DNA from 4 places in the Deinococcus maricopensis DSM 21211 genome. Region 4 is predicted to be linked to each of the others. Evidence: riboswitches for the same ligand, from Rfam matches in the RefSeq annotation. Region 4 holds a riboswitch; each other region holds the start of a gene.

Region 1 (7,455 bases), 1.6 Mb from region 4:
TCAAAGTGTGAGGTCTTTAACATGCGTGCGTCCCCTGAGCGGCCTCCAGCGAGCGTCCACACGCCCTGGGCGCCGCGACATTCACACGCCCCGGAGAACCCCCATGCACGTACCTTGTCGCCCGCTCCTTATCACCCTTACGGCGCTGCTGAGCGCCTGTACGACCGCTCCTGTCCGTCCCACCACACCGGACACCCCCGAGACCCTCACGCAACTCGGCACGTTCAACGCGACTTTCAGTAACCCGCTGGGTGGCCCCGTCGGTGCGCGTCAGCTCGCCGCCAGCGTCGCCCTCGACCCGGCGGCCCCCACCGGCGCGGTGCGCGTCCGCACGGCCGGTACCGGCACGTACGACGATGAGCGCAGCAACCGCCGGTACCTGTGGGGCGTGTTCGAGGTCACGAACACGTCAGCGACCACCCTGACGAACCTCACCATGGTCGCCTACAGCAAGGCGAACGGCAGTATCGGCGGCACGGCCATCACGCGCCTGCAGGACGCGCAGGGCCGACCGTACCTGAACGAGCGCGTCGCGCAGAACATCCGCCCGGGCGACCACCTGAACGTCCTCAGCAGCTACGCCTTCCAGGGCCTCGCGGCGGCTGAAGCGCAGCGTCTGGAAAACAGCGCCAAAGCCAGCGGCACCCTCGCGGCCGGCGATGACGTCCTCGAGTACGGGTTCACGGTCATCAACCCGCGCGACGGCAGCCAGGTGCTGCGCCCCGGCGAAACGGGCACGCTGGTCCTCGCCACGAAACTCCCGCTGCTCGCCGGGAACGCCCCGCAGAAGTTCAACATGAGCCTGCTGCTCAGCACCGGCGGCGCCCGCCGCGTCACCCGCAACGTTGGCGAAAGCAACGACAGCGTGGCCCTGCGTGCGCGTCTCAGCGGCGCCCGCGAGATCGCGTACATCGGCCCGGACGCGGCCACCGCCCCCAGGGGGTTCACGACGGTGCGCCTCCCGAACCTCCGTCTCACAACCGGCGACCACCCCACGTACCTGCTCGATCAGGAAGGCCCACTCAGCAGCTGCGTGCAGGGGGTCAGCCCGAACAGCCTGCGGCGGCTGAACGCTGCCGGGCCCCTCGTCACGTTCCTCAGTGATGACGGCACGGCCGCGGACCACTCGCGCCTGCTGCCCCTGTTCAGGCAGAAGGGCGTCGTGGCGACCGCCGCCATCGAGAGCCGCAACATGCTGTCCGGCGACCCGTACTTCGCCACGCCCGAGCAGGTGCGGGACCTGCAGCGCGCCGGGTGGGAAATCGCCAGCCACACCCGCACGCACCCCGACCTCGTGACGCTCAGCGACGCGGATCTCGACGCGGAAATTCAGGGGTCCAGGCAGGACCTGGAGGAGCAGGGGTTCACGGTGAACACCTTCGTGTACCCGTATGGCAGTCAGAACGCGACCGTGCGGGAAAAGGTCTGCCAGACGTACCGCACGGCATTCATCGACCGTGGCGGCGTGAATGACACGCCACTCGACACGAACTACCAGATTCGCCGCGTCGCGTTCGGGTCCTGGACGGACGCCGGGCAGAACACCATGGCCGCGTACCGCGCCGCCATCGACGACGCTGTGGCCCGCCGCGGGTGGCTGGTGTTCATGCTGCACCCCGGCAACCGCGAGCAGCATGATGAGCAGCAGCAGCAGTACCTGGCGCAGACCATCGATTACCTGCGCGAGCAGGGCGTGCCCATCGTGACGGCGGCAGACGCCCTGGCGCGTCTCGGCCTCAGGTAGGCGCAGCGTTCAGAGCGGCCCCGGTTCTTCCGGGGCCGCTCCTTGTCGTTTCGGTGAATCCCACGGTCAGCGTTCCGGCGCGTGGGGTGGAGAGCTGTGGGTCGCGCACACCAAGGCGAAGGGTTCCTTGGCGTGCGTGTGAGTTTTCCCCTTGGAGAGCCTGAAGTTTTCCTTTATGTTGAGGGTAGTTTTCGGACCACAGGCATCCACACGAACAGGCAACCCCGTCGCAAGGCGGTGACGCAAAGCCAACGGGACCCACGCGGTCGGCCGGGCTACCGAAAGGGAGACGCTCCGTGCGCCGAATCATCCTCGCTGTCCTGGCCCTGCTGCCGCTCGCCGGTACCTCACGCGCCAACCCCACGCAGGCGGCGGGCTGGACAGATCAGTTTGAGCAGCTGGACCGCGCCCGGTGGGCCGCGTCGGACTGGAACGGCTTCTGGCAGGGCCGTGGGCTCGCTGGTCGTTTTGATCCGGCGCTCGCGTACGCGGACGGCGCCGGCAACCTCGTGCTCGAGATGAACGTGGACCGTTGTGGGAGCGGCTGGTGCGCGCGCGCTGCCGAGCTCAGCACGAAGGAGCGCTACGGGTACGGCCGGTACGAGGTGCGCATGCGGGCCGCCAGTGACAGCGCGTCCGCGAAGCGGGCGGGGCAGGCGCACGCGGGGAACATCAGCGCGGCGTTCAGTTACTACGACGACAGCCGCACGGAGATCGACGTGGAGATCGAGGGGCACCGCATCGCGGACGCGAACTTCACGGCGTGGCGTGGACGGCAGGACAAGGACTGGAAGCTGGCGAAAGGCGCGGCCGGTGGTTCGCTCGCGGCGCAGTTCCATACGTACGCGTGGGAGTGGACGCCTGGGTCGCTGCGGTTTTTCGTGGATGGCCGGGAGCAGTTCCTGACGCGGAAGACGGTTCCGCAGGACGCTGCGCACCTGATCCTGAATGTCTGGCCGACGAACGATCCCGGATGGGGCGGGGCGGTGCAGAGCGGGCGGCTGTACATGCTCGTCGATTACGTGAAGTTCACGCCTGCGCTTTGAGGGCGGCACTTGAGACCCTGCTCATGGGATGTAGGATTTTTCACATGTATGTGAAAAATTGAGGAAAAATCCGCAAATTAGTAACGTGAGTGAATGTGGCGCGCATGAGCCGCGCCCGCCCACGCGCTCTCCTAAAACGCATGGTCTGGATCGCCCTCATTGCCGTGCTTTTCCTCGTGCGCATGCTGCTAACCGCCGCCCTCGCCTGCTGCCATGCCCGCACTGCCCCACGCGCCCTCCCCCGCAACGGCGCCGTCAGCGTCCTGATCGCCGCGTATAACGAGGAAGTCGGCATCGAGCGCACCATCGAATCCGTCCTCGCGCAACGCATCAAACGTCTGCAGGTCATCGTCGTCGACGACGGCAGCAGCGACAACACCGCCGCCATCGTGGCCCGCATCGCCCACCGGGACCGCCGCGTCAAACTCATCCAGCAGAGCAACGCCGGCAAGGCTGCCGCCCTCAACACCGCCATGCCGCACATCCAGTACCCCGTCGCGGTGTCCGTCGATGCCGATTCCGTCCTCGCGCCCGGCGCGCTGGCCGCGCTCGCCGCGCACTTCAAGGACCCCCGCGTGGGCGCCGTGTCCGGCGACGTCCGCGTCGCCGGACGCCGCAGCTGGCTCACCACCTTCCAGGCGCTGGAGTACCTGGTCGGGCAGCACCTCGACAAGCGTGCCCAGCAGCTGCTGGGCGCCATCACGGTCGTGCCCGGCGCGGCCGGCGCGTTCCGCACGGCCCTGCTGCGCGACGTGGGCGGCTACAGCACCGACACGGTCACCGAGGACATGGACCTGACCATTCAGATCGCCGCGCGCGGCTACCGCGTGCACTTCGAGCCGCGCGCGTGCAGCTACACCGAGCCGCCCGCCGACCTGCACGACCTGTGGCGTCAGCGCCTGCGCTGGATGTTCGGCACGTGGCAGGTGCTCGGCAAGCACCGCCACCTGATGTTCCGCCGCCGCGCCGGCACGCTCGGCCTGCTCGGCCTGCCGTACGTCCTGCTGTTCGGCATCGGCGGCGGCCTGCTCGCCCCACTGCTCGACTTCACGCTCGTCGCGTTCATTCTCAGCGCGGGCGCCGCCCTCAGCTGGCTCGAGCCGCTGCTCACCACGCTCGGCGCGGAACTCGCCGCGACGTCCCTCGCGGTGCTGCTCGGACGGGACCGCTGGCAGAACCTCGCGCTGGTGTGGCCACAACGCTTGTTCATCCGCGCGTTTGGTGCGATGGTGATCGCTGTGACCCTGTACCGTTACCTGCGCGGCTCCGTCGTCCACTGGGACAAACTCAAGCGCCACGGGGTGCAGCTCGAGGGGAGCCGCGCTTGAGGCGGACCCCCCTCGCGGCCCTGCTGCTCGCCGGCGTCAGCTTCACCACAGCTGGCGCCGCGCCGTGTGGGGTGTTCGGCGTCACCATCCCCCGCGACGGCCGAACGCTCGGCGCGCTCGAACGTAAACTCGGCTGCACCTTCACGGCCGTGCGCTGGTTCCAGGACTGGCGCGAGCCGTTCGACCTGCCGTACGCGCGCGCGCTCACGCGCGAACGCCGCGCGCTCGAGGTGTCGTGGCAACCGCGCATCCTCAGGGGCGGCGCGTACGTGGGCGTGCCGTACCGCAGCATCGCCGCCGGCGAGCACGACGCGTACGTGCGCGCGTTCGCCCGCGCCGTCCGCACGCTCGGTCGGCCCGTCAGCATCACGTTCGCGCCGGAAATGAACGGCGACTGGGGCGCGTACCAGCTGGGCCAGAAGAACACCCCGCAGGACTTCGTGCGCGCGTGGCGTCACCTGCACGACGTGTTCCGGCAGGAGCGCGCGAACGTCCGGTGGGTGTGGACGCCGAACATCCTTTACCCCACGGCGCGCGCGTCGTACCGGGCGCTGTACCCCGGTGACGCGTACGTCGACGAGGTCGGCCTGGACGGTTACAACTGGGGCACGACCAACCCGTGGAACCGCTGGCTGACCTTCGAGCAGACGTTCGCGCCGTCCATTCGCGCGGTGGCGGCCCTCACGCGCAAACCCATTCAGCTGGGGGAGGTGTCGAGCGCCGAGCGGGGCGGCAGCAAGGCCGGGTGGATTCGGGACCTGTGCCGCACCCTGCCGAAGTACCCGCAGGTGAAGCGGCTGTTCTGGTTTCACATCCGGGACCAGAACGTCGATTGGCGCCTCTCAACGAGTCAGGCGGCGCTGGACGCCTTCAAATCCTGCGTTCGGCGGTGAGCACGCGAGGACCGGGCGCCGCGTGCGGTGAGAAGGATGGGAACCGAGTATTAAAAATCCGATTTACTCTGTAAAGTACCCCCTCTATCATCAGGGGACCGTGAGACCCTGTCCCCCCGCCCACGCCTTCCCCCACGCGCCGGGCACGCGCACGCACGGCCTTGGCTAGGCTTCGCCAGAGCGTTCCGCCGTCCGGGCATACCGTGCTGGTCGTCGACGACGACGATGTGCTGCGGCAGACCATCGTGCGCCTTCTGGAAGGCAACGGGCACACGGTCCTCAGCGCCGAGAATGGCCAGACCGCTGTGGACCTCTGCCGTCAGCACGACGTGCACCTGATGCTGCTCGACTACTTCATGCCCGGCATGACCGGCCAGGACGTCGTCCGGGAGGTCCGCACCTTCAACCAGAAGCTGCAGATCGTCCTGCAGACCGGGTACGCGTCGGAGCGGCCCCCGCGCGACATGCTGCGCGAACTCGACATTCAGGGGTACCACGACAAGAGCGAGGGCCCCGACAAGCTGCTCGTGTGGGTCGACGCGGCCCTCAAGACCTACCGCCACGTGAACGCGCTGCACGCGTCCCGCGACGGCCTGAGCTACATCCTGAAGGTCACGCCCGAACTGCACCGCCTGCAACCCTTGGAGGACCTGCTGCGCGGCATCCTGCTGCAGCTGCAGGGCATCCTGGGCTTCACGAGCGCGTGGCTCGCCACCATTCCCGAGCACGAGCCGGTCGGGAAGGGCAGCGGCTTCGTGGCCACCCCGGACCAGAAGGACTTCCGTATCCGCATTGCCACGGGCCGTTTCGAGCGCAGCCACTGGCACGCCCTCACCGACGATGAACGCAGCGCCGTCCTCGACGCCGCCGCGAGCGGACAGCCGACCCTCGCGCCGTTCACGGCGCTGCCGCTCCGCGTAGGCGAACGCATGATCGGTGTGGTGCTGCTGGACCTCACCCCCGACCCCAGCCCGGACCTGCACCTGCTGGAGATCTTCGCCACGCAGGCCGCCGTCGCCATCGAGAACGTCCGCCTGTACGAACTCGCCACCATCGACGACCTGACCGGCCTCGCGAACAAACGCTCGTGGCTCACGCGCCTTGACGACGCGCTCGCGCTCGCCCGCCGCTACGGGCACCCCACCAGCGTCCTGATTGTCGACATCGACCATTTCAAGCGCGTGAACGACACGTACGGGCACCTCGCCGGCGATGAACTGCTGCGCGCCCTCGGGCAGGAGCTGCGCGCGCAGGCGCGCGCCAGCGACCTGATCGGGCGGTACGGCGGCGAGGAACTCGTGGCGCTCCTGCCGCACACCGACAGCGCCGGCGCGCTCGTCATGGCGGAACGCCTGCGCGCGGCCGTGCACAACACCCACCTGACGTGGCAGGGCGAAGCGATCCGCGTGACCGCCAGCATCGGCCTCGCCACCCTGATCCCCATGCCCGGCGGGCCGCCGCACGGCGACGCGGCCAGCGACCTGCTGGGCCGCGCGGACCTCGCGCTGTACGAGGCCAAACGGGGTGGCCGGAACCGCACCGTCGTCGCGCCCGCCACCGCGCCGGTCGCGCAGGAGGCCCCGGACGCCCCATGATCCTCAGTGACGCGGAGCACCTCCGGGCCCTGCTGCAACTCGTGGACGGCGTCGTCTGGGAAGCGGACCCGGCCACGCGTCAGAACACCTTCGTGAGCGACAAGGTCGAGACGCTCCTCGGGTACACCGCCGCGCAGTGGCAGACACCGAACTTCTGGGACGACCACGTCCACCCGGACGACCGCGAGCGCGTCCTGCGCGACACCGAACTGGGCGTCGCGCGCGGCGAGCCGTTCCAGCAGGAGTACCGCATGTTCACCGGCGACGGCCGCGTCGTCTGGATGCGCGACCGCGTCACGCCCATCGTGCAGGATGGCCGCCTCGTGAAACTCGGCGGCGTCATGATCGACGTGACCCGGCAGAAAGCTGCGGAACAACGCATGCGCGCCCTGCAGAGCCGCTTCGAGCAGGTGTTCGCGGCCGCGCCCGTGGGCATCACCCTCACCGGCCTGCATGATGGGCACGTCATCGACACCAACGACGCGTTCCTCGACGTCATCGGGTACGACCGGGCGACGGTCATCGGCAGTGACAACCGCACCCTGAACGTCTGGGTGAGCCCCGCGGACCGCGCGCACATCGCCCGTACCGTCGAGGCGAACGGCCGCGTGCACCAGTTCGAGTCGCAGCTGCATCACCGGTCCGGCGCGGTCCGCGACGTGCTGCTGTCGTGCGAGCTGTTGGACCTGCAGGACGCCGGCGGGCAGCCGATCCTGCTGATCCTCACGCAGGACATCAGCGAACGCAAACGCGTCGAGGCGGCCCTCGAAGCCAGCGAGGCGCGCTTCCGGGCGCTCGTGCAGAACAGCACGGACATCATCACGGTGCTGGACCGGCAGGGCGCCATCC
Region 2 (7,455 bases), 1.5 Mb from region 4:
GCTCCAGCGGGCCGTGATGGTCCTCATGCTGGCCCTCGTGGTCGTCGCGCTTGGCAGCCTCGTACTGCTCATCACCGACCCCGCCCTGCCGCCGTTGCCCCTGGTGTTCAAGGCCGTGTCTGCGTTCGGTACGGCAGGCTTCAGCGTCAACAGCACGCCGCGCCTCAGCCCGGCCGGGCTGGTCGTCGTGACGACGTTGATGTTCCTGGGCCGCGTCGGGTTCCTACCGCGGCTGCTCGCGTTCGCGCACCGCCACACCGCGCGCGTCCGCCACCCGGAGAAAGCCAGCCTGATGGTCGGCTGAGCCCCTCAGGGCGTCGTAGGCGTCAGGTCCTCGGCATCCTCGAACCGCACCACGCGCGGTCGCAGCTGCACGCGGACCGGCGCGTCCACCTGCGCGCCCGCCGCGACCGTCAACGGTGCCGGCAGGGTCACGTCGTGCGCCGCGAGGCGCGCCGCCGTCGCCGCCGCGAACGTTACCGTATACGCTCCCGGCGTGACCCCAGGGAACACGAACGTACCGTCGGCATTCGGGCTGACCGTCCGCACCGTGCCGTCCGCGCCGTTCAGCTGCAGCACCAGGTCCGCCAGGCGCGGCACCTCCGGCATCAGGCCACCCGCGCGCAACGTGTCCTCCGACGGGACCACCAGCGTCACCTGCCCGCTCACGCGCGCGAGCGTCACGGCGCGCACCTCCAGCGTGCGCGTCTCCCCAGCACGGACGTGCAGCGTCAGCGGCAGCGCCGGCATGAACGCAACGTCACCCGGCCCGTCCGACGACAGGACCGTGACCGTCACGTCCCCCGCCGGCACCGCCGGGAACACGAAGCGGCCCGCCGCGTCCGTGATGGCCGCCAGGCCGCCCGCGCGCACGATCAGGTTCGCGCGGCCCGCGCCGGTCGCGTCGGTCACGCGGCCCTCCACGCGCGCCACGTCCCGCCGCGCATGCACCGGCACGTCCATGCTGAGCGTCGTGCTGACCCGCACGCCCGCCGCCCAACGCCCGTCCGCGCGCGCGACCGTGCCCGCCACCGCGAGGGACTGCGTACCGCTCAGGGCCCGCGTGACATTCACGCTCGCGTTCACGTCCCCGCGCGCCACGTTCGCACTCGCCACCTGATACGTCAGCAGCGTGCCCGGCGCGAGCGCCGCGCTGCCGTTCACGCCCGCCGACCACGTGAGCGTCCCGGACTGCAACCCCAACCCCACGGACGGCTGCAGCAGCTGCCCGCCCGCCCGCACCTGCGTGCTCAGCGCGTACTGCGCGCTCGTCGCGCCCGTCCCCAAGTCTGCCGTCCAGTTCACCCGGTGCGTGAGCGGCCAGCCGAACGCTTTCTGCGTGAGCGTGCCCGTCACGGACCGCGTGGTGTTCGTCGCCTGCATCTGCGCGCCCAACGTCCCGAACGGCTGCTTGAGCGTCGCCGCGGCGCGCACGTTGTACCGCTGCCACGTCTCGCCACTCACGGCGCCCCCCACGGTGTACGTGAAGGCGTCGCCGACCTTCCCGCTCACGCTCAGCGCGGCGCTCTGGGTCGTCCGCGGCGTGTCTCGCCAGCCGGGCGTGGTGCGCGCGAACGCCCCCGTGAACTCCGTCGCCCCGACGCTCACGCGGCCGTTCGCGCGCACGGTCGCCCCGCCGCCCGTGACGTTCACGGCCGCGCCCGCCTCCAGCTGCGCGGCCCAGCCGTCCGCCTGCCCGGCCCACCGCCCGCCGCCGCCCACCACGGTACGTTCGCCCACGCGCGACACGCCGAACTGCACGTTCCCCTGCGCGAACGGCAGCGTCGCGCTCAGCGCCGCCGCCGCCTCCCCGCGCGCCGTGAGACCCGCCAGGCCCTCCACGTCCAGCGCCGCGCGGTGCAGCGCGGCCTTCACGCCCACGGCGCTCACCGTATCGAGCGGCGCCGCGCCGCCCGTCACCTGCCCGGCCGCCCACGTCATCTCCGGGCGGACGTACGTCACCGTGAACCCCTGCCGGGTCGCCAGCACGTCCAGGGTGCCCGGGTCGCCCTGCACCGGCGCGCCCCGCCCATGCAACGTGAAGTCCGCCGCGGAGCCCGACGTGCCCAGCGCCCCACCGACCGTGAGGGTCAACGGGAACACGTGATACTGCTGATCCAGCGGCGTTACCGTCGGGATGAGCGTGGTCGTCGCCGTCGCGCGCGCCGGGGCCAGGCCGTCCGCCCGCACCTCCAAGCGCACCCCGGCATCCTGCAGGCGCACCACGTGACGCGGCGTCACGTGCGCGCGCACCTCCAGCGTCTCTCCGGCCCTCAGGGTGGCCGCCGCCGGCGTCACCTGCACGTCCGCGTCCACGTCCGCGCGCGCCGCGAACTGCAACGCCTCGGTGACGTTCCCGCCGTTCGTGACGCGCCACTGCACGTCATACGCGCCGCGCACGTCGAACGTCGGCGCGGTCGTCGTCACGGCGCGGACCCGGCGGGTGGGCGCCACCGTGAAGCGCAGCGTCGCGGCGGCGTCCCGCGTACGAACCAGCACCTGCGCGTCCCCCGCTGGCAGCGTCGACGGCGGCAGCAGCGTCAGCAGCTCCACGTGCGACTCGTGCGGCGCGAGCCTGAACGTCGTCTCGCCCGCCAGCAACCGCCACCCGTCCGGAAGGCTGAGCGTCAGCGCGTCCGTGTCCGGCGCGTCCGCCGCGTTCGTGAGCGTGACTGGCACTGTTACCGGCACCCGCGCGTCCGCACTCACGGGCGCCGCGGGCGCGTGCACGCCAAGAGCGCCCGCGCCGGACATCAGCAGCAGGCCACTCAGGGTCAGGAGGCGCACCCGCACCTCACTCCACCGTGATGTTGTACCGCGCGCCCACCACGTCATTGTTCCCGTCATCCGCGATCACCAGCACCTGGTACCGCCCGGGCTTCAGGCCGCTGATCTGGTATGTCTCGCGCACGCTCAGGCCGGGAAACACGCGCCGTTCACGCCCGGCCAGTTTCAGCACGAGCGCGCCTGACGCGTCGTACACCTCCGCGCGCGTCACTGGCGTCGACAGCCGCTCCCCGGTGTTCGTGAGGTCGACGTTCAGCACGGCCCCACCCGCAGCGCGCGCCAGCGCCGGGTTCAGGAACTTCAGGTGCACCGCACCGCCCGGCACGTTCACGACGACCTGCACGGCGTACTGCGTCACCTGCTGCAACCGCACCGACCCGCCCGCGCCCGCCACCGGCGCGGCAGACGTGGTCGCGGGCCGCACGAGGAATGCACTCCAGTACGTCCCAGGGCCGACGTTCTGCGGGACCTTCACGCGGTACGGCACCGCCAGTTTCCCGTGCGCCGGCACCGTCACGGCGCTGCCCGGCAACTCCACCCACGCCGCGACGCTGCGCGGCAGCGTCCCCGCCTTCGGGTACACCACGCCCGCCTGCGGGTCGGAACGGACATCACTGAGGGTCACGCTCACCCGTTCGGGCGCGTCGCCCGCGTTGCTGAGCGTCAGTACGCCTTCCAGCGTGTTCTGGCCGGGCGTGACCGTGTATTCCTGAACGAGCGCGCCCGCCACCTGCACCTGCGCGCGCGCGGCGCACGGCAGGGTCAGCAGCAGGGCGGGCAGAACGAACCGAAGGGCGTTACGCATGGCTCACCTCAACAGGGCGCACAGGCGAGGCGTGCCTCACCTGTGCGGGAATGAACGTCCGGGACGGACGGGAAGATAACGTGGCTTAGAAGCTCAGGCCGATGGTGTACGTCAGCGTGCCGCTGAAGTTGTTGAAGCCTTTGGTGGCGGCCATCGAGTAGGCGACGTTCGCCGTAGCGCCTGCGAGGAACTGCGGGATGTCCGTGATCAGCGAGACCGCGGTGCCGTTGCTGCCGCTGAAATTGACCGGGGTGCCAACGCCGTTGCCATCGGGTACGGTAGGGGTCAGTTTAAGGGTGACGCCCTCCGGAAGTGCCGAAGCGTCGTTAACCGCAAGGCCCACAGTGATGAGGCGGTTTCCGGTACTGCTGTTGTCGTGGGTGCTGTACGTGAGCGTCGAAAATCCCGCATTCTTGTACGTCACGCCGAAGTCACCGTTCGTGAAGTTGACATTCATGTTGCCGTTGACGCTCAGTTCGTCGCTGGCGCTGTTGATCGCGGTGACCGAGCTGGTGCCGGTGGCGGCGGCGAGCGCGCCCGTGCAGGAAGCCAGAACCAGTGCCGTCAGAACCGTGGTGAATTTACGCATGAGAAACCCCTTGATGCTCGCCATAAAGGCGGCATTCCTGGAAAGAAGACTGGAAACGAAGAGCCGGTCGCACCACTTGCTCCCCTCGCCTGAGGTGCCCGAATTACGGGACGAGGATCTTTGCATCTGTTCGCCAGAGGTTGTCTGAGCAGAACTGAGTTAAGTTTACCGGGCGGCTCCTACAAAAACCTGACAGAACGCCCGCCGGTGTGCTGGCCACGAAAAACCGAAATCAGGCCCTTCCACGCACCCAGGGAGGCCGCTGAATTCGCGCCCGCGTGTGTGGTTTTGGGCATTTCTGGCGTGCGGGCCAGGCGTTGCCCCCAGGTGGGGGACACCGACCCTCGTTTGGCGGTGATGATGATCGGCTGTGCAACAATGAAGGGGTGCACAGCCCCATGCGTGTCCTCGTGATCGAGGACCATCCTGCCGACGTTGCGCTTCTTCAGGAGGCGTTTAATCAGTCAGGCATTGCCGTGAGCATGGACGCCGTTCCTGATGGGGCCGAGGCGCTGGCGTACATCCGCCAGCATGCCATGCCGGGCGAGGCGCCCCACTTGATTCTGCTGAACCTCAACGTGCCCGGTTTCGACGGTTTCGAAGTGCTCGAGCACCTCAAGACGCACCCACTGTGGCGCCTGATGCCGGTCATCGTGTTCGCCGCGTCGGAGGAGCCTGCGGATATTCAGCGGGCCTATGACCTGCAGGCGAACGCGTACGCCGTGAAGCCCAGCACGCCCGAGGAACTCACCATGTTCGTCCGGCACCTCTGCACGTACTGGTGCCACACCGTCACGCTGCCCCGCGCCCTCGCCAGCGTCTGAGTGCCCGGCTGGAGGCTGTCGGAGGCGTAGCCTCCCACTGGTGTGGCGCTTGTGGGGGCCACGCCCGCGATGGGTGGCCTGAGCGTCGGGGCAGAGGCGCCGCCGCGCCCGACGCGTCGCGGGTGTGGGCCTCGGCCGGGCTGTTCTCCAGGAGCAGCGTGAGGTTCCCGTAGCCTTCGGCGTCCCGCCGTGACCGTGCGCGTGGCAGCATAAGCGCGTGACCGCACTGCCTTCGTCCACCTCTGCGCCGCCCCGCACCCTGACCGTCGGGTTGCTGCTGACCATCGTGGCGGTCGCGTTCGAGTCCATGGCGGTCGCCACCGTCCTGCCACGCGTCGCCGACGACTTGCACGGGCTCGCGTTGTACGGCTGGGCGTCCGGCGCGTTCCTGCTCACCAGCCTGTTCGGGGCCGTCATCTCGGGGACGCTCACGGATCGGCGCGGGCCGGCGGTCGCGGCGGGTGCGGGCGTGCTGGTGTTCACCGCCGGACTGGTCGTCGCAGGGTTCGCGCCCAGCATGGCGGTGTTCGTGCTGGGCCGCGCTGTGCAGGGCCTCGGCGCGGGGGGGCTGGGCGCCCTGCCGTTCGCGGTGATTCGCGCGCGGTACCCCGAGCAGGCGCGCGCGCGGATGCTCGCGGCCGTGTCGAGCGCGTGGCTGCTGCCGGCCCTGGTGGGGCCGCTCCTCGCGAGCCTCCTGGCGGACACCCTGACGTGGCGCGCGGTGTTTTGGGGGCTCGCGCCCGTCATGCTGCTGGTCGGGCCGCTGTGCGTCCTGCCGCTGCGTGGGACGGTGCCGGACGCGGACCGGGGGGCGAGCGGTGCGGGGGTGGGCATGGCGCTGCTCCTCGTGGTGGGCGCGGGCGCGCTCATCGAGGGCCTGCGCACGCCCGGCGCGTACGCATGGGCGCTCCTGGCACTCGGCGCGGTCGGCGTGCTGGTCGCCACGCGGCACCTGTTCCCGCGTGGGCTGTGGCGGTTCGCGCCGGGCCTGCCGGCGGCGCTGATGGTGCGCGGGTTCGCGGCGTTCGCGGTGCTCGGCGCGAACGCCACCCTGCCGCTCGCGCTGCATGAGCTGCGCGGCCTGACGCTCACGCAGGCCGGGTGGCTGCTGAGCGTCGGGGGCGTGACGTGGTCGCTGGGGTCGCTCGTGCAGTCCCGGCTGGAGGCGCGGTTCGGCGCGCCGAGCCGTCCACTGCGCATTCGCGCCGGCATGGGTCTCGTGACGGTCGCGCTCGTCATCACGACGCTCGGCGTGCTCGGCCCGCTCCCGGTGAGCGCCGCGTACGTGGGGTGGCTGCTGTCGGGCCTGGGCATGGGGGTCGGGTACAACAGCAACAGCCTGCTGGCGCTGTCGAGCGTCGATGACCGTCAGGCGGGCACGCTCAGCGGGCAGCTCGCGAACATCGAGGTGCTGATGAGCGCGATCAGCGCGGGCCTCGCGGGCGCGCTGATCGCGCGCGTCACGCCGCTGCCGCATGCGTTTCTGGGGGCGTTCGCGGCCCTGATTATCGGGTCGCTGCTCACCTGGGTCGCTGCCGCGCGGTTGCGGCGCTGAGCGTCCACGCGGGGCGCCATTGACGCTCAGGCCCGCCGGGATTCCGGCGGGCTCTCTTTTGCGGGCGCGGCAACTTGGTATCACTGCGCGTATGACGTTGTCCGCCACCTCCGCCCAGGCCCCTGCGCCTGACCTCACCACCCGCGTGACCATCCTGCTGCTCGCCGCCCTCACCATCATGTCCGGCGCGACCATCGCGCCGGCCCTCCCGGCGATGCAGGCGCACTTCGCGGGCACGCCCGACGCGGCACTGCTCGTGAAACTCTCGCTCACCATCTTGGGCCTCGTGATTGCCATCACCGCACCCATCAGCGGCGTGCTCGTGGACCGTTTCGGTCGCCGCCCGGTGCTGCTCGGCGCGCTGCTGCTGTACGCGGTGGGTGGCGCCAGCGGCCTGTTCGCGCCGACGCTCGCCACCATCCTCGTGGGCCGCGTCGTTCTCGGCCTCGCGGTGGGCGCCACCATGACGGCCACGGGCGCGCTCGTGAACGACCTGTTCCACGGCGCGGACCGAGGGCGGTTCCTGAGTCAGCAGGCGGCGTTCACGAGTTTCGGCGGGGCGGTTCTGCTGCCGCTCGGTGGGGCGCTCGCCGCAGTGTCGTGGCGCGCGCCGTTCGGCATCTACCTGATCTCGCTGCTGCTGATCCCGCTGGTGCTGCGCCTGCCGCGCGGCGTGCCTGCCGGGCACGCGCACGGCCAGGCGGCGGGCGCGCCGCGCTGGCCGGTCATCGCCGTGATCTACGGCCTGGCGCTCGCGTACATGGCCGCCTTCTACCTGATGCCGACGCAGGGGCCGTTCGTGCTCTCGGGCCTCGGCGCGGCGCCGTCCATGGCGGGCCTGCTGCTCGGCACGTTCACGCTCGTCGGCGCCGTCACGTCCCTGACGTACTCGCGG
Region 3 (7,455 bases), 340 kb from region 4:
CGCCCTCCGGGGCGGCATCAAACGCCGCCTGGGGCTGCTCGCGTATCCGCTCGTCGGCCTGCCCGCCCTGGTCCGCGAACGCCCCCGCACGTACGACCTCACCCTCGACGGACGCCCCCTGCGCCTCCACACCGCGCAACTCATCCTCGCGAACGCCGACGACGTCGCGCGCCGCCTCCGCATTCCCGGCGCGGACTACGAGGACGGCCAGCTCGTCCTCGTGAGCGTCCGCGGGCGCACACCCCTCGGCCTGCTCCTGCACGGCCTGCGCTGGTGGTTCGGTGACACCCGCGCGCTGCGCGTCCAGCGGTTCCGCACGCTGCACCTGCGCGCGCACGACGGCGCGCCCCTCACCGCAAACATCGACGGGGACCTGCTCAGCGCGCCCGCCCTGCACGTCGAGGTGCGCGCCCGTGCCCTGCGCGTCGTGGCCGCTGACCCTCACCCTCAAGGGCCGTTCATCCCATTCACAACGATCCGCGCCCGCAACCCCCGAAGGTGAGGGCACCGCTCGCCCGCCCGGCAGCGCAGGAGGCCCCACATGACCGACCAGGACACCACGCCCGACGCCCACACCCCCCAGGGCCAACCGAACGACGAAGGCACCCGCGACGAAACCCCGGTCTCTGACGACCAGCAGCAGGACGGCGACTCCGGCACCCACGGGCGACCCACCGACGACAGCGACCCCGGCCACAGCTGAATACACACCGTACCGGCAGCGCCGGGGTCAGGCCCGCTCCGGCGCTGCCGGTCCCGTCGTTCAGCGCCGGGGTTGCAGCGTCGCTATGAGCATGGCTCCTCATCCTTCAGGAACGCCCCGAACGTCGGTACACCCGGTTCATTCAGGCCGCGCACGACCGGGTCGTATACCCTGGCCGCCCCATCATCCACGTCCAGCGGCGGGGTGCACTCCGCCGCGGCCATCCGCTCCGCAACAGCACGCGGATTCTCGTGGGTGAAGCCCGTATCCATACGGGTCATGGAGATGCCCTCGCGGGCGTAATCCGCGCCGCTGGTGCGTGTCCGCCTATTCAGCGCCGCCTTGGTCCTGTTCGTATGCGGGTCTGGTCGGTGTGCTGCGCCCGCGCGAGCGGCTCTTTCCAGGACGCCCACATTCACGATGAATCGCCGCTCGAATGGCCAACGCAGCAACGGCTTCAGCTGAATGCACAGCATGCGCGGCATGGTGGTGTACACCAGCTGCATCTCCAACAACTCGCGGTGTCCACGTCCGCCAGTCGCGCCGTCCAGCTGTTGCGCGCCCGCAGGCCCACCTGCCGCTCATCCACGTCAAGCAGACCAAGCGGGAATGCCTGTACGTCGGGCGTTCCCGCCTGCATCCAGAGGAGGTCCGCGCCAGGCGCGACGTGATGATGCTCAGTCTGGCGCTGCCTGCAGACGGAATACCGACGTCTGCAGGTTGTTCGCGCGCCGCAGCGGCCTGCTGCCGCTGACGAACCTGACGGTGAACCCGCATGATCAGCGTTCGGACTTCCGATTGCGCGCGCAGCGCCTCGGGATGCTCCTCAGCATGCTGCAGCACGTTCAGGCGGGGCGGCTCTGCTGGTCCGTCGCACTAGACACTCCACTCCGCGCCGCACCACGGGCGCAGCGCACCGCAGCCCCCACCGGACGTGCGGCGATGCTCGCGTCCCTCAAGAAGGGTGTCCACCGACGCTCCGCACGCAGGTCACGGACCGCACCGCGCGTGGGTGGCGCATGTGAGGTGGGTCACAGCAGCCCTAAGGGCATCAGCTGGGCCTCAGAGCGTGGCATGAGGGGAACCCCAGGGGCGTTCACGCGTTTCCTACTTAACGTCCGAATGGCGTGGGCAAGCTGGAACGCGAGACGTGGCTGCCGAGAAACCCGCGCCCCGCCGACACTCCGGAGGTTCCATGAAGAAACATGCGTTGTTCCTGTTGGCCCCGTTGACCCTCGCCGCCTGCGCGCCCATGATGATGGCTCCGAACGCCACGACGGTGGACGGCCTGTACATGCAGGCGGCGGCGGGTGGGAACCTGTTTGAGATTCAGTCGTCGCAAGTGGCGCTCAAGAACTCCACCTCGGACGCGGTGCGCGCTTTCGCGCAGCAGATGATCGCGGATCACACGACCGCGCAGAACCAGCTCACGGCCCTGGCGGCGGCGCGCGGTGTGCCGCTCCCCACGCAGCTGCCGCCGGAACTGCAGTTGAAAGTGACGTCGCTGTCCGGCCTGACCGGCGCGGCGTTCGACGCGGCGTACGCGCAGGAGCAGGTTGTCAGCCACCAGCTGAACCTCAGCGTGCAGCAGAACGAACTGACCGCCGGCAAGGACGCGGACGTGCGCGCGTACGCGCAGGCGCAGGTGCCGATCATCCAGCAGCACCTGGAGCACGCGCGCACCCTGCCGGGCGCGACGGCGGCCCCCGCCACGCCCTGAAGGGCAGTCACAGGAACGGCCCGGCCAGCTCCGGGCCGTTCCTGTGTGGGGGCTCAGGCGGGCGCGCTGTTCTGTTCGCGAGCCTGCAGGAACGCCTTGACGGCCTGCGCGGCGCGGGCGTTCATGCCGGGCACGCGCGCGATGTCCTCGACGCTGGCGCTCGCGAGGTCCTCCAGGCTGCTGAAGTGTTCCAGCAGCGCGTCCTGGCGTTTCTGACCGATGCCGGGCAGGTCGTCGAAGACGCTGCGCAGCATCCCTTCGCCGCGGAGTTTGCGGTGGTACGTGATGGCGTAGTGGTGCACCTCGTCGCGCACGCCGATCAGGGTGCGCAGCGCCGGGTGCGTTTCCGGCAGCAGCAGCTCGCGGTTCCGGCCGACTTCCGTGCCGGTGTCCAACCACCACTGCGCGCCGTAGATGCTGGGCAGCACGATGCGCTCCTCGCGTTTCGCGAGGCCCACCAGGGGAATGTGCAGGTTCAGTTCGCGCAGCGCGTCGAGGGCGGCGTTCACCTGCCCGCGCCCACCGTCGATCAGGATCAGGTCCGGGAGGGGGAGTTTGTCGGAAAGGCTGCCGCTGAAGCGGCGGTGCACGGTCTGCCGCATGGCGGCGTAGTCGTCGGGGTGGTCAAGGCCGCGCACCTTGAAGCGGCGGTGCTCGCCTTTGCGGGCGCGTCCGCCTTCGAACACCACCATGCCGGACACGATGTTCGTGCCGAACAGGTTGCTGTTGTCGTACCCTTCGATGCGCCACGGGCGTTCCGGCAGGGCCAGCACTTCCTTCAGGGCTTCCAGGCCCGGGTGGTCGCCGCGCTTCTCGAGCAGCAGCATCTCGGATTCCAGGCCGTTCTGTGCGTTGCGCTGCGCCATCTCGATCAGGTCCACCTTGTCGCCGCGGTGCGGCGTGCGCAACTCCACCTTGCGTCCGGCTTTCTGCGAGAGGAATTCGCTCCACAGGGCGGCGTCCTCGAACTCCTCGGGAATCAGCACGAGCGGCGGAACGTGCGTGGCCTGCGTGTAGTAGTCCTGCACGAACGCGCCGAGCACCTCGCCACGTTCGCTGTCGCCGGCGTTCGTGAGGAAGCGTTTGTCGCGGCCGACGACGCGGCCACCGCGCATGCGGAACAGCTGCACCATCGCGTACTCGCCGGCGACGGCGAGGCCCAGGAAGTCCAGGTCGGTTTCGTCGGACACGAACGCGTGCTGCTCGGTGCCGAACAGCTTCTCGACGGCCTGCACGCGGTCGCGGAGGCGCGCGGCGAGTTCGAAGTCCTGTTTCAGCGCGGCGTCGCGCATGCGCTCCTTGAGGCCCGTGACGACGCTGCCCGCGCGGCCTTCCAGGAGGGCCTTGACGTCGTCGACGGCGCGGGCGTACTCGGCGCGGTCGGCGGCGTCCACGCACGGGCCGAGGCAGCGGCCCATGTGGAAGTTCAGGCACGGGCGGGGTTTTTTCTGGAGGGGGATGCCGCTGTTCTTGCGCAGCGGGAACATGGTGTCGACGAGGTTCTTCACGCGGCGCACGGCGGACGCGTCCGGGTACGGGCCGTAGTAGCTGCCGCCGTCCTTCAGGACGCGCCGCGTGACGATCAGCATCGGGAATTCCTCACTGGTGAGCTTCAGGAACGGGTAGTGCTTGTCGTCCTTGAGCAGCACGTTGTAGTGCGGGCGATGCTGTTTGATGAGGTTCGCTTCGAGGACGAGCGCTTCCACCTCGTTGCGCGCCGTGATGAATTCCAGGCTGGCGGCCTCGCGGGTGAATTTGCCACTCTTCCCGCCGGCCTTGAAGTGCTGCGTGACGCGTGCACGCAGGTTCTTGGCTTTGCCGATATAGATCGGCGTGCCGCTGACGCTGCGGAAGATGTAGACGCCGCTCTGCGTGGGCAGGACTGGCAATTCCTCGAACTGCATTGCTTCAGTGTACGCCCAGAACGTAACGATGACGGTTAGAAGACACAACATTCCCCCTCACGAACCGTGCCCCGCTCAAGCGCGGGATTTTTCATGGTGCGCGCGTGAGGTTTTTGTCATGCTGGGCGCATCAGCACAGACACTCAGTCTGACTGGTAGAGGCTGCGACGCGCGCTCCCGTACTCGGGCACCTGGGACGCGCAGAGCCAGTGGTGCGACCGACTATTGGTTCCCTGCCCGCCCCCGCGCGGCAGACCAGACAAGGAGAAAGACGTGCGCCAGACGATTCTGTTCCTGACGCTCGCGGTCAGCCTGGCCGCGTGCAGTCAACCCACCACGCCCGCCGACGGCACCCTGTACGGCGCGGCCTTCCAACCCACCGCCGGCGCGCACCTCAGCGCCGCCAGCACCACCAACGGCCAGCGCATCTGGAGCGACGGCCAGCGCATGTGGAGTGACAGCTTCCGCATGTGGAGCGACGGCCAGCGCATGTGGAGCGATGGGCAGCGCATGTGGAGCGACGGCACCTTCCAACCCGCTCCCGACAACACCGCCGCCTTCCGCCTGATCGGCCTGGACCGCGCGCAGGCCCGCGCCCCCCGCCTCGGCGCCGGCGTCACCGTCGCCATCATCGACACCGGCGTCGACGCCGACCACCCCGTCCTGCGCGGCAGCGTCACCGGCGGCCACGACTACCTCCGCGACCTCGACGACGGCGCGGAAGGCGGCCGCGACGGCGACCCCGCGTACGGGCACGGCACCGCCGTCGCCAGCATGGTCCTGCAAGTCGCGCCCGACGCGAAACTCCTGTCCATGCGCGTCATCGGCCCGGACGGCAGCGGCAGCGAAGCGGACGTCGCCCGCGCGATCCGCGACGCCGCCGACCGCGGCGCGAACATCATCAACCTCAGCGTCAGCGGCGCCGCCCCCAACGGCGGTGTCCGCGCCGCCATCGTGGACGTCACCCGCCGCGGCGTCCTGGTCGTCGGCAGCGCCGGCAACACCGGCGCGCCCCGCCCCGAAGCGCCTGCCGTGCAGATGGCCCAGCCCGACCCGGCCGGCGAGCGCGCGCTGAGCGTCAGCGGCACCGACAACGCCGGCACCCTCACCGCCTGGACGAACCGCGGCAGCGAAGTGAACGCCCCCGGCGTGGCCCTCACCGCCGCGTACCCGGACGGGCGCGCCGTGCACGCCACCGGCACCAGCTTCAGCGCGCCGCTCGTGAGTGGTACGCTCGCACTGGCGCTCGGGCAGGGCGCGCGCCCCGCCGACCTCGCCGACGAACTCAAGGACGCCACCCGGGACGGCCTGCTCGACGCCGCCACCCTGCTCTCCAACCTGCACTGACCGGACCCCGGCGCGGCGCGCGCCCGCCGGGCGCGCCTCCGCCGAAAGGGCCCGATGACCTCCCCGTCCATTCCGCACATCCTGCAGCAAGCGCGTTCGTACCGCGGCGTGGACGACGAACGCGCCACGCTGCTGTTCGAGCAGGCCGCCGCCCTCGCCCGCGACGCCCGCGACGGCCGTCTGCTCGCGGATGCCCTCAACGGCCTCGCCGGCCTCGAGCACGCGCGCGGCGACAGTCACGCCGCCCTCGTGCGCCTCCGCGAGGCGCACGACCTGCACCGCCAGGTCGGCAACGCCGCCGGGCAGGCCGCCGTGCTGTGCAACCTCGGCGCGCTCTACACCGACCTCGGCAACTACAACACCGCCCTCGAGCACCTGCTCGCGGCGTCCACCACCCTGCAGGGCCACGACGACCCGGTGCGCGCCAGCAACGTCGCCGCGAACCTCGCCCGCGTGTACGAGGAACTCCAGCAGCCCGAACCGGCCGAGGCGCACTACCGCCAGGCCCTCGACCTCGCGCGCGCCAACGGGCACGCGGACGGCGAAATGATCTTCTCCATGAACTACGGCGACTTCCAGCGCAAGCACGGCCGCTACCACCACGCGCGGCGCCTGCTGGACCGCGCCCTCGCCCTCGCCGGGGACCGCAGCGCCCCCGCCGGCGCGGCCCTACACATGCTCGGCCAGCTGCACGCCGACGAGGGCGACACCGACGAGGCCCTGCGCGCGTACGACCGCGCCCTGCCGCTCGCCCGCGCCGGCGAGGACCTCGACGCGCAGCTCGCCATCATCACCAGTCAGGCGCAGGCGCACCTGAAGCGCGGCGCGCCCGCCGAGGCGCGCGCCGCGCTGGAAGACGCCATCATCCTCGCCGAGGACGCCGGACGGCACCGCACCCGCGCGAAACTCCTCGACCTGCTCGCCACCGCGCACGCCCAGGAGGGCGCGCACGCGCGCGCGTACACCGTCGCGCGCCGCGCGCACACCGCCGAAGCGGACGTCCTGCGCGCCGAAGCGGACCGTCAGACGCGTCAACTCACCACGCAGTACGAACTGGAACGCGCCCGCCAGGACCTCGACGCGCAGCGCCGCAAGTACGACGCGGAACGCGAAGCGAAAGAGAAGGCCGAGCGTGAAACGCGCGAACGCCTCGTGGAACTCGAACGTCAGGCGCTGTACGACGCCCTCACCGGCCTCCCGAACCGCCTGCTGCTCGCCGACCGTTACCGTACCGCCGTGGAGCACGCCAGCGCGCACGGCGAGCGCCTCACCCTCGGTGTCATCGACCTGAACAAGTTCAAGCACATCAACGACACGCTCGGGCACCACATCGGCGACCTGCTGCTCATCGAGGTGGCGCGCCGCCTGGAGCCGGTCATCGGCCCGCGCGACACGGTCGCCCGCACTGGCGGGGACGAATTCGTGCTGATCCTGCGCGACACACCCGACGACGCCGCCGTCCTGAACGCCGCGCGCCGCGTCGTCGCCGCGTTCGACCCGACCTTCACGCTCGAAACGCACGACCTGAACGTCCGCCCCAGCCTCGGCGTCGCCGTGTACCCCGACGACGCCCGCACCTGGGAGGACCTGTTCGAGCACGCCGACAAGGCCATGTACAACGCCAAGACGCGCGGCAGCGGCTTCGAGCGGCACGCCGCCGGCGACGAGGGCGGCTTCGCGCCCATCACGCTCGAAGGTGCGGTGCATCACGCCCTCGCGCTCGGGCAGTTCGACCTGATGTACCAACCCCTCACCCTGCCCGACGGGCGCGTGCGCGGCGC
Region 4 (7,455 bases):
CGAGTTCGTTCGCGAAGTCGCGGATGTCGCCCGACTGGAACGTCATGGGCGCGAGGCCGGTGACGCCGTCGGGCACGCGAATCTCGGCGTTCCCGCCGAGGCCGCCGAGTTCGCGGATGCGGCCGGTGGCCATGAGGTAGAAGGCCGTCTCGAGGTATTCGAGGTTCAGGGCGAAGTTCAGGATGTCGACGTCGAGGTTGGGCTTGTCGGCGCGGGGGGTGGTGCTGGGCGCGCAACTGGCGAGGGCGACGCCAGCGCCGGCCACGCCGAGGCCACGCAGGAACTGGCGGCGCGAGGTGGGCGCGTGGGGGGTGGTGCCTTCTGGGCTCATGAGGTCCTCCGGAGTGGGGCAGGTGGCGTTGATGCCGGGCTGGGGCGACACCGCATGAAGCGCACCCCGAGGTGGGGTGGTGCTTTGATGGTGTCTGTGGTGGGCGAGATCAGGGTGGCGGCTGTGTTCCTCGCCACCGTACTCAGGGGGGTGGCCACGGCGATGACAGTGGACTGAAGCTGCCATTGAGGAAACCGTCACGCTCCGTAGAGAAGTGGGCTCAACACACGAACGCTCCGTGTGCCCGCGTACAGAGCGAACGGAACGTCCGGTCAGGAAGGTTGCGCGCGACGGTGCACGCGGCGCCCCCGGCCCACCGCGCAGGTACTCCACCGTGAACGCCAGGTCGCTCCCGCCCCCCTCGCATCAACCGGCTGTCGCAGGGACCAACGCGCCAGGTGACCGACCTCGGGCCGCGTCCAGCAAGGGCACAAGGTGCACCGCCGAAGGGACAGGTTAACCGTCCACAGCGCCTGAGGAACGGCACGGTGGAGCCCGTGATCACCACTTGGCCTGCGCGTGAGCGGTCCAGGCTCACGCGCAGGCCGGGCGTCACCGCGCACCTCCTGAGGGCCGGCGGTGGTCTGTGACCGAGCCACGCCTTCCCTTACGCTGCCGGGAACGCCCGGGGTTCACCTTGGCGCATTCGGCGGATGCGCGCGCGGGCCGACACGCCGTATACTTCAGGGGCGATGACCGGGAAGAGTACCCGGCGCGGCCCCCACAGGAAGGCGTTCCCGCGACTGAGAGGAACGCTGGTCAGGCGCCCGGCGAACGTCACCCGCGAGCACGCCCGCAGAACCCCCCGCAGCCGGGGGCAGTAGAGCGGGCCGGGCGCGCCCGTTACAGCGCACCTTCGAGTGCCGCACACCCGTGCGGAATCGCGGTGGTACCACGGGACCCTTCACGTCTCGTCCGCGCACCCCTGAGCGGGGTCGTCCCGGACGAGACGTTGCTTGTGGTCCGGGCAGCCCCGCGCGAAGGAGCCATATGCAGGAACACCCCATCCCCGACACGAACGACACCGCGCTCAGCAAAGCCTTCGACCCCGCCAGCGTCGAGCCGAAATGGGCGCGTATCTGGGCGCAGGAGCCGTTCCGCGCGGACGCAACCAGCAGCAAACCCCCGTTCACGATCGTCATTCCGCCGCCGAACGTCACCGGGAACCTCCACCTCGGGCACGCGCTCGACAACACCCTTATCGACACGCTGATTCGCTACAAGCGCATGGCGGGCTTCGAGGCGCTGTACCTGCCGGGCACGGACCACGCCGGCATCAGCACGCAGGTGGTCGTCGAGCGGCAACTGAAGGTTGAAGGCAAGACCCGCTTCGACCTGGGCCGCGACGCGTTCCTGGAGCGCGTGTGGGCGTGGAAGCAGGAGTCCGGCGGGACGATCCTGAATCAGCTGCAGCGCCTCGGCGTGAGCGCCGACTGGACGCGCGAGCGCTTCACGATGGATGAGGGCCTGTCGCGCGCCGTGCGGCACGAGTTCGTGCGCCTGTACCACGAGGGCCTCGCGTACCGCGGCGAACGCATGGTGAACTGGGACCCGGCCAGCCAGACGACGCTCAGCGACCTCGAAATCGACCGCGAGGTCCGCAAGGGCAAGATGACCACCCTCCGGTACGCCCTGGAGGACCAGACGCTCGCGGCGAGCAACGGCGAGGCCGGGGAAATCCTGATCGCCACGGTCCGCCCGGAGACGATCTTCGCGGACCAGGCCATTGCCGTACACCCCACAGACGCGCGCTTCGCGCACCTCGTCGGGCAGCGCGCCCGCATCCCCCTCACGGACCGGTTCATTCCGATCATTGCGGATGAGGCCGTCGAGATGGAGTTCGGCGTGGGCGCCCTGAAGATCACGCCCGCGCACGACCCGACCGACTTCGAGGTGGGCGAACGCCACAGCCTCTCCCGCCCCAGCGTCATCGACCTGAACGGGCACCTCACTTCGGACCTCGTGCCGGAAGCGTTCCGCGGCCTGGAGCGCTTCGACGCGCGCAAGAAGGTCATCGCGGCGCTGCACGAGGCGGGCGCCGTCGTGGAGGAGAAGGACCACCAGACGGCCATCGGCCTGTCCGAACGCACCAAGGTGCCGGTCGAGCCGATCATCAGCACCCAGTGGTTCGTGCGCATGAAGCCCATGGCGGACGCCGTCCTCGCGGGCCTGGACCGCGGCGACATGCAGCTCGTCCCGGACCGCTACACCAAAGTGAACCGCGACTGGCTGGAGAACATCCGCGACTGGAACATCAGCCGCCAGTTGTGGTGGGGGCACCGCATTCCCGCGTGGTACGACGACGCCGGAAACGTGTACGTGCCGGACCTGGAGAACCCGGACCTCGACTGCGATCAGGACCCCCGCTACGCGCACCTGAACCTGCGCCGCGACCCGGACGTGTTCGACACGTGGTTCAGCAGCAACCTGTGGCCGTTCAGCACGCTCGGCTGGCCGGACGAGGCCAGCGAGGACTACCGCAAGTTCTACCCCACGCAGGTGCTCGTCACCGGGTACGACATCCTGTTCTTCTGGGTGGCGCGCATGCAGATGGCCGCGTACCACTTCACGGGGCGCGCGCCGTTCAGCACCATCATGCTGCACGGCCTGTACCTGGACGCGAAGGGCCAGAAGATGAGCAAGAGCAAGGGCAACGGCGTGGACCCGCTGGAGCTCTTCGAGCAGTACGGCGTGGACGCCGCACGCTTCGCGTTCACGTACCTCAGCACGGGCGGGCAGGACATCAAGCACGACCCGCGCCGCTTCGAGCAGGGCCGCAACTTCGCGAACAAACTGTGGAACGCCGCGCGCTTCGCGTTCATGAACCTCGAAGGCGAGCCGGAAGCGGGCGAAGCGACCCTCGCGGACCGCTGGATTCGCAGCCGCCTGAACGACACGGTCCGCGAAGTGACCGCGCACCTCGACGCGTTCGACATCGGCGCGGCCATCCGCACGGCGTACGCCTTCACGTGGGATGAGTTCTGCGACTGGTACATCGAGGCGGCCAAACCCGCCCTGCGCGCCCGCAACGCCGCCACGCGCGCCACCCTCAAGGACGTGCTGGAAGGCATCCTGAAGCTCCTGCACCCGTTCATGCCGTTCATCACGAGCGAAATCTACGAGGCGCTGAACCACAAGCGGCAGCTCGCCGTGCACTCCTGGCCGAAACACAACCCGGACGCGTTCGACGCGGAAGCGACGCGGGCGTTCGCCGCGCTGCGCGCCACCGTGAGCGCCGCGCGCAGCCTCAAGAGCGAACTGGGCCTCAGCCCGCAGGACCGCCTGGGCGTCGTCGTGGAAGGCGAACTGCTGGGCACCATTCAGGAGAACCGCGCCGTCGTGGAAAGCATCGCGCGCGTGAACATCCAGGACGCCCTGGAGGGCCGCACGCTGAGCGCCATCGAGGCGGGCGTGACGGTGCGCGCGCCCCTGGAGGGGACCGTGGACCTCCAAGACTGGCTCGGCAAGCAGCAGAAACGTCTCGTGGAGCTGAACAAGCAGATCCAGCAGGCGCAGGGCAAACTCAGCAATGAGGGCTTCGTGGCGCGCGCGCCGCAGGACGTCATTGACGAGGAGCGGCGCCGCGTGACGGACTTCACTGCGCAGAAGGAACGACTGGAGCAGGTGCTGCAACAGTTCGCTTGAAGTAGGCGTGACGAGCGGGGCGATCAGGAGTCCTGATCGCCCCGCTCGTCTGGTCAAGCCCTGGCTGCCGCACCACAGGGCCTGCCCCGCACTTGTAAGGGTTCTGTCAGCGGAATTTCATAATCTCTTCACAGACGAGGCAAGGAAACGCGCAGTGCATCCGGGCACCTGCTGCGCGTCGAGCCAGTGGTGCGACCGACGTCCCCCGCAGTTCCGCGCGCTCGCCGCGCCTGCATGGCCGACCCCCCGCCGTCATGCAACCGAACTGCCCTCAGGTCCGGAGACACGTCGCGCACCCCTCAGACCAGGCTGCTCACACGTTCCGGCGGCTGCCCCGGGTCACACCCGGACGGCGACCAGACCGGCACCACGCTTGAGCGCCGATCCAAGCGGTCGCTGCACGACTCTCTCCGACAAGGTCCCCTCCCCTTTCCATCTTCCAGGAGCCTGCACATGCGTAAACTCATCGCGCTGACCCTCGCCGTCGCCACCCTCGCCCCCAACGCCCTCGCTGACTCGAAAAGCGACCAGACTGTGTCGTACGGCATCGCCAAGATTGCTGAAGTCGCGTTCGGAACTGAACCCATCAACTTCTCGTTCCAACTGTCGGACTTCACCGTGGGCGAGCAGGAGTCCAAGCCTAAATACGCCGCTGACACCCTGAGCGTCATGACGAACATGAAGAGCACCGTGAGCTTCAACGTGTATGACAGCACCGACACGGCCCTCAGCCTGTACGACGTGCCCGGTCTGGCCTCCCTGTTGATGGATTTCGGGACCGACTCGATGATCGCGCCGTTCAGCGTAGGCGCCAACACCCTGTCTGTGAGTGCCGGAACGTCCATGACGATGCCGTTCCAGTGGGTGGCCGTGGCGAACCTGAAGGCGCCGCAGGTCGACGCGAAGTCCTTCATCGTCCGCGCGACGATCGTCGGGCAGTAACACCGGACGGGTGATGTGATGGCGCGTCTGCGTGTCCGTTCCCTGCTGGCTCTGGCGGCGCTGCTGGGCTCCGCCGCGAGCGCCCGCGTCAGCGTCGGCAGCCCCCTGTTCGTAAGTGCGACGGCCGCGCCCGGCGAGACGATCAAGGGGACGCTGCTGCTGCAGAACACCGCGAGTACGCCCGCGCGGGCGCGCCTGTACCTCACCGACTACCGCTTCTCCCCGGAAGGCGGTCGTCAGTTCGACGCGCCCGGCAGCCACCCACGCTCCAGTGGGCCGTGGGTGAGTCTCGGGCAGGAGGTCGTGGTGGTGCCGGCGAACGGCACGCTGGAAGTGCCGTACACCATCCACGTTCCGGAGCGCGTGGCGCAGACCGGCAGCTACTGGAACCTCGTGATGGTGGAACCGGTCGACGAGAACGACGCGCTCGTCAGTGGCGCCCTACCGAGCGGTATGACCTTCAAGCAGGTCACGCGGTACGCGGTGCAGCTGCTCACGAACGTGGGCGCGGACGCCAAACCCGTGGTGGCGTTCAAGAATCCCGTCATCAACAAGTCGACCGCCGGGAAGCCCCTGCTGAACGTGACGCTGGAGAACACCGGCACGCAGTACGTGGCCCTGAACGTGTACGCCGAGGTGTACGCGGCGGGGAAGCTGGTGCGGCGCGTGGATGTGGAAGGCAGCCGCCTGTACCCGGGCACGTCGGAGCGGGAAGCTATTGAGTTGCCCCTCACGGAGGTGGGCGACTACCAGATTCTCGTGGTCGCGGACGGCGGGGAAAACAAGCTCTTCGGCGTGCGCTACAACCTGAACATCCCGAAGTGACCATGGGTGCCGATGCCGCCCGAACGACCTGAACTGACACGTCTTCGTCCGTCCCGCCAGGTGCGCCGCGCGCTCCTGGCGGCGCTGTTGTGCGCGGGGCCGGGCGCGCGCGGGCAGGCGCTGGAGGTGCGGACGTCCACGCCCGCACCTGCGCAGACGCGAGCGGTGACGGTCGGGTACGAGGTCCGCAATCCTGGCGCGGACGCGCAGGTGTTCGAGCCGACGCTGGTGCTGCCGTCAGGGTGGACGATGCTGGTGCCGCCCACCAATGAGCGCGTGGAGGGCGGTCAGGTACGTTCGGGAATGTTCGTGGTGGTGCCGTCCGGGTCGGTGCTGGCGGGGACGTACGCGGGGGTGCTGCGGGTGGCGGGCGGGCTGGAGGTGCCGTTTCCGCTGGTGGTGGCGCGTCGACCGGCACTCGGAGTCGTGGTGGCGGACGCGCCACGCGCGAGTGCCGGCGATTACGCGGCGCGGTTCATGGTGACGAACGAGGGGAACGTCGCGGAGGACGTGCGGTTCGGGGCGCTCAGCAACCTGGGAGCTCTGCTGGACGTTCAGCCGTCGACAGCGCGACTCGCGCCGGGCGCGCAGGTGGAGGTGGTGGTGCGCGTGACCCTTCCGGACGCCGTGGCGACCGAGCAGCACGCCGTGCAGTTGACCGCGAAGGGTGCGGCTACGGCGTCGGCGAGCGCGGTGACGACCGTGCCGACGCGGCGTGGCGTGTCGGGCGCGGCGACGTTGCCGGTGCGGGTGGAGGTGAGCGGGGGGACGGGGGGCGTGGATGGGCGCGTGACGGGGGCGGGGACCCTGCCGGGCGGCCTGAAGTTCCGCGTGCAGCTGGATCGCCGGACGCCGCTGGTGGCCGTGGAGGGTTCGCGGTGGGTGGGCAGCGCGGGCGTACTGGCGGTGGGGCGCGTGCCGGGGAACGCGGTGACCGTTCCGGGCGTGAAGCTCACGTACCGCGGGGATGCCTGGGCGGTGGACGGCGCGGTGGGGTGGCGCGCGGCGGAGCGGGCGGGCGTGTTGTTGGGAGTGGCTGCGCAGGCGTCCCCTGCGCCTGGGGTGCGCCTGATGGCGGACGCGCGCTGGCAGGCGGGCGCGCTTGCGTGGGCGGCGGACGCGCAGTGGGCGAGGCCGCTGCGCGGTGGGGCGTGGCAGCTTCAGGCAACCGCGTCGGGTGAGCCTTCGGGCGTGATGAATGTCCGGGCGGCGGGGCAGGTGCACGCGGCTGCGGTGGGCGCGCACGCGGAGTACGCGGCGAGCATCGAGCCGGGTGGGATGGTGTGGGACGCGCGGGTGGACGGCACCTGGACGCCGGGGGCGTGGGCGTTCGGGGTGGGAGCGCATGCGGGCACGACGCGGCTGCGGCCCTGGCCGGAGCTGGAGGTGAACGCGAGCGGCGCGTACCGCTGGGCGGGCGGTGCAGCGTTGAAGGTGGCGTCCGTGGCGCGCACGCGCTTCGGGGTGCAGCCGCCGGACGTGGAGGCGCGCGTCACATTGGACGTGCCGGGTGCGGTGCGGGTCCGGCATGAGCTGTTGTGGGCGTCCGCGTCGGGCAGCGTGGCGTATAACGCGACGGCGCAGATGAGTGCCTGGGGGGGAGCGCTGGGGGTACGGGGCGGCGTGTCGGCGTCGCCCGCGGCGGAACCGCAGGTTCGTGTGGGGGCGTCGTGGGCGGGGCCGGTGACGTCCCGACTGACGGTGAAGGCCGC

The links. A riboswitch is a leader RNA that binds a small molecule or an ion and turns the genes downstream of it on or off. The one in region 4 is predicted to bind cyclic di-GMP.
Region 1: linked by a shared signal. The riboswitch ahead of DEIMA_RS01795 (glycoside hydrolase family 16 protein) and the one ahead of DEIMA_RS10965 (hypothetical protein) in region 4 are both predicted to bind cyclic di-GMP.
Region 2: linked by a shared signal. The riboswitch ahead of DEIMA_RS01360 (hypothetical protein) and the one ahead of DEIMA_RS10965 (hypothetical protein) in region 4 are both predicted to bind cyclic di-GMP.
Region 3: linked by a shared signal. The riboswitch ahead of DEIMA_RS09405 (S8 family peptidase) and the one ahead of DEIMA_RS10965 (hypothetical protein) in region 4 are both predicted to bind cyclic di-GMP.

Annotation. Positions count from the first base shown of each region.
Region 1 covers NC_014958.1:415,216-422,670, reverse strand. Annotated here, with positions in the region: gene DEIMA_RS01800 (polysaccharide deacetylase family protein) at 104-1,744, shown strand; cyclic di-GMP riboswitch class I at 1,952-2,027, shown strand; gene DEIMA_RS01795 (glycoside hydrolase family 16 protein) at 2,041-2,790, shown strand; gene DEIMA_RS01790 (glycosyltransferase family 2 protein) at 2,931-4,118, shown strand; gene DEIMA_RS01785 (glycoside hydrolase family 26 protein) at 4,115-5,011, shown strand; gene DEIMA_RS16650 (GGDEF domain-containing response regulator) at 5,215-6,606, shown strand; gene DEIMA_RS01775 (PAS domain S-box protein) at 6,603-7,455, shown strand, end outside.
Region 2 covers NC_014958.1:311,561-319,015, reverse strand. Annotated here, with positions in the region: gene DEIMA_RS01375 (potassium transporter TrkG) at 1-304, shown strand, start outside; gene DEIMA_RS01370 (carboxypeptidase-like regulatory domain-containing protein) at 310-2,787, opposite strand; gene DEIMA_RS01365 (hypothetical protein) at 2,795-3,592, opposite strand; gene DEIMA_RS01360 (hypothetical protein) at 3,678-4,181, opposite strand; cyclic di-GMP riboswitch class II at 4,234-4,318, opposite strand; gene DEIMA_RS01355 (response regulator) at 4,580-5,005, shown strand; gene DEIMA_RS01350 (MFS transporter) at 5,223-6,560, shown strand; gene DEIMA_RS01345 (MFS transporter) at 6,652-7,455, shown strand, end outside.
Region 3 covers NC_014958.1:2,006,853-2,014,307, reverse strand. Annotated here, with positions in the region: gene DEIMA_RS16935 (diacylglycerol/lipid kinase family protein) at 1-502, shown strand, start outside; gene DEIMA_RS18255 (hypothetical protein) at 542-703, shown strand; gene DEIMA_RS09420 (oxidoreductase) at 787-1,200, opposite strand; gene DEIMA_RS09415 (DUF4142 domain-containing protein) at 1,899-2,423, shown strand; gene uvrC (excinuclease ABC subunit UvrC) at 2,477-4,327, opposite strand; cyclic di-GMP riboswitch class II at 4,476-4,560, shown strand; gene DEIMA_RS09405 (S8 family peptidase) at 4,601-5,674, shown strand; gene DEIMA_RS09400 (EAL domain-containing protein) at 5,729-7,455, shown strand, end outside.
Region 4 covers NC_014958.1:2,348,266-2,355,720, forward strand. Annotated here, with positions in the region: gene DEIMA_RS10955 (ferritin-like domain-containing protein) at 1-331, opposite strand, end outside; gene DEIMA_RS10960 (valine--tRNA ligase) at 1,322-3,976, shown strand; cyclic di-GMP riboswitch class II at 4,103-4,186, shown strand; gene DEIMA_RS10965 (hypothetical protein) at 4,430-4,918, shown strand; gene DEIMA_RS10970 (CARDB domain-containing protein) at 4,937-5,743, shown strand; gene DEIMA_RS10975 (carboxypeptidase-like regulatory domain-containing protein) at 5,804-7,455, shown strand, end outside.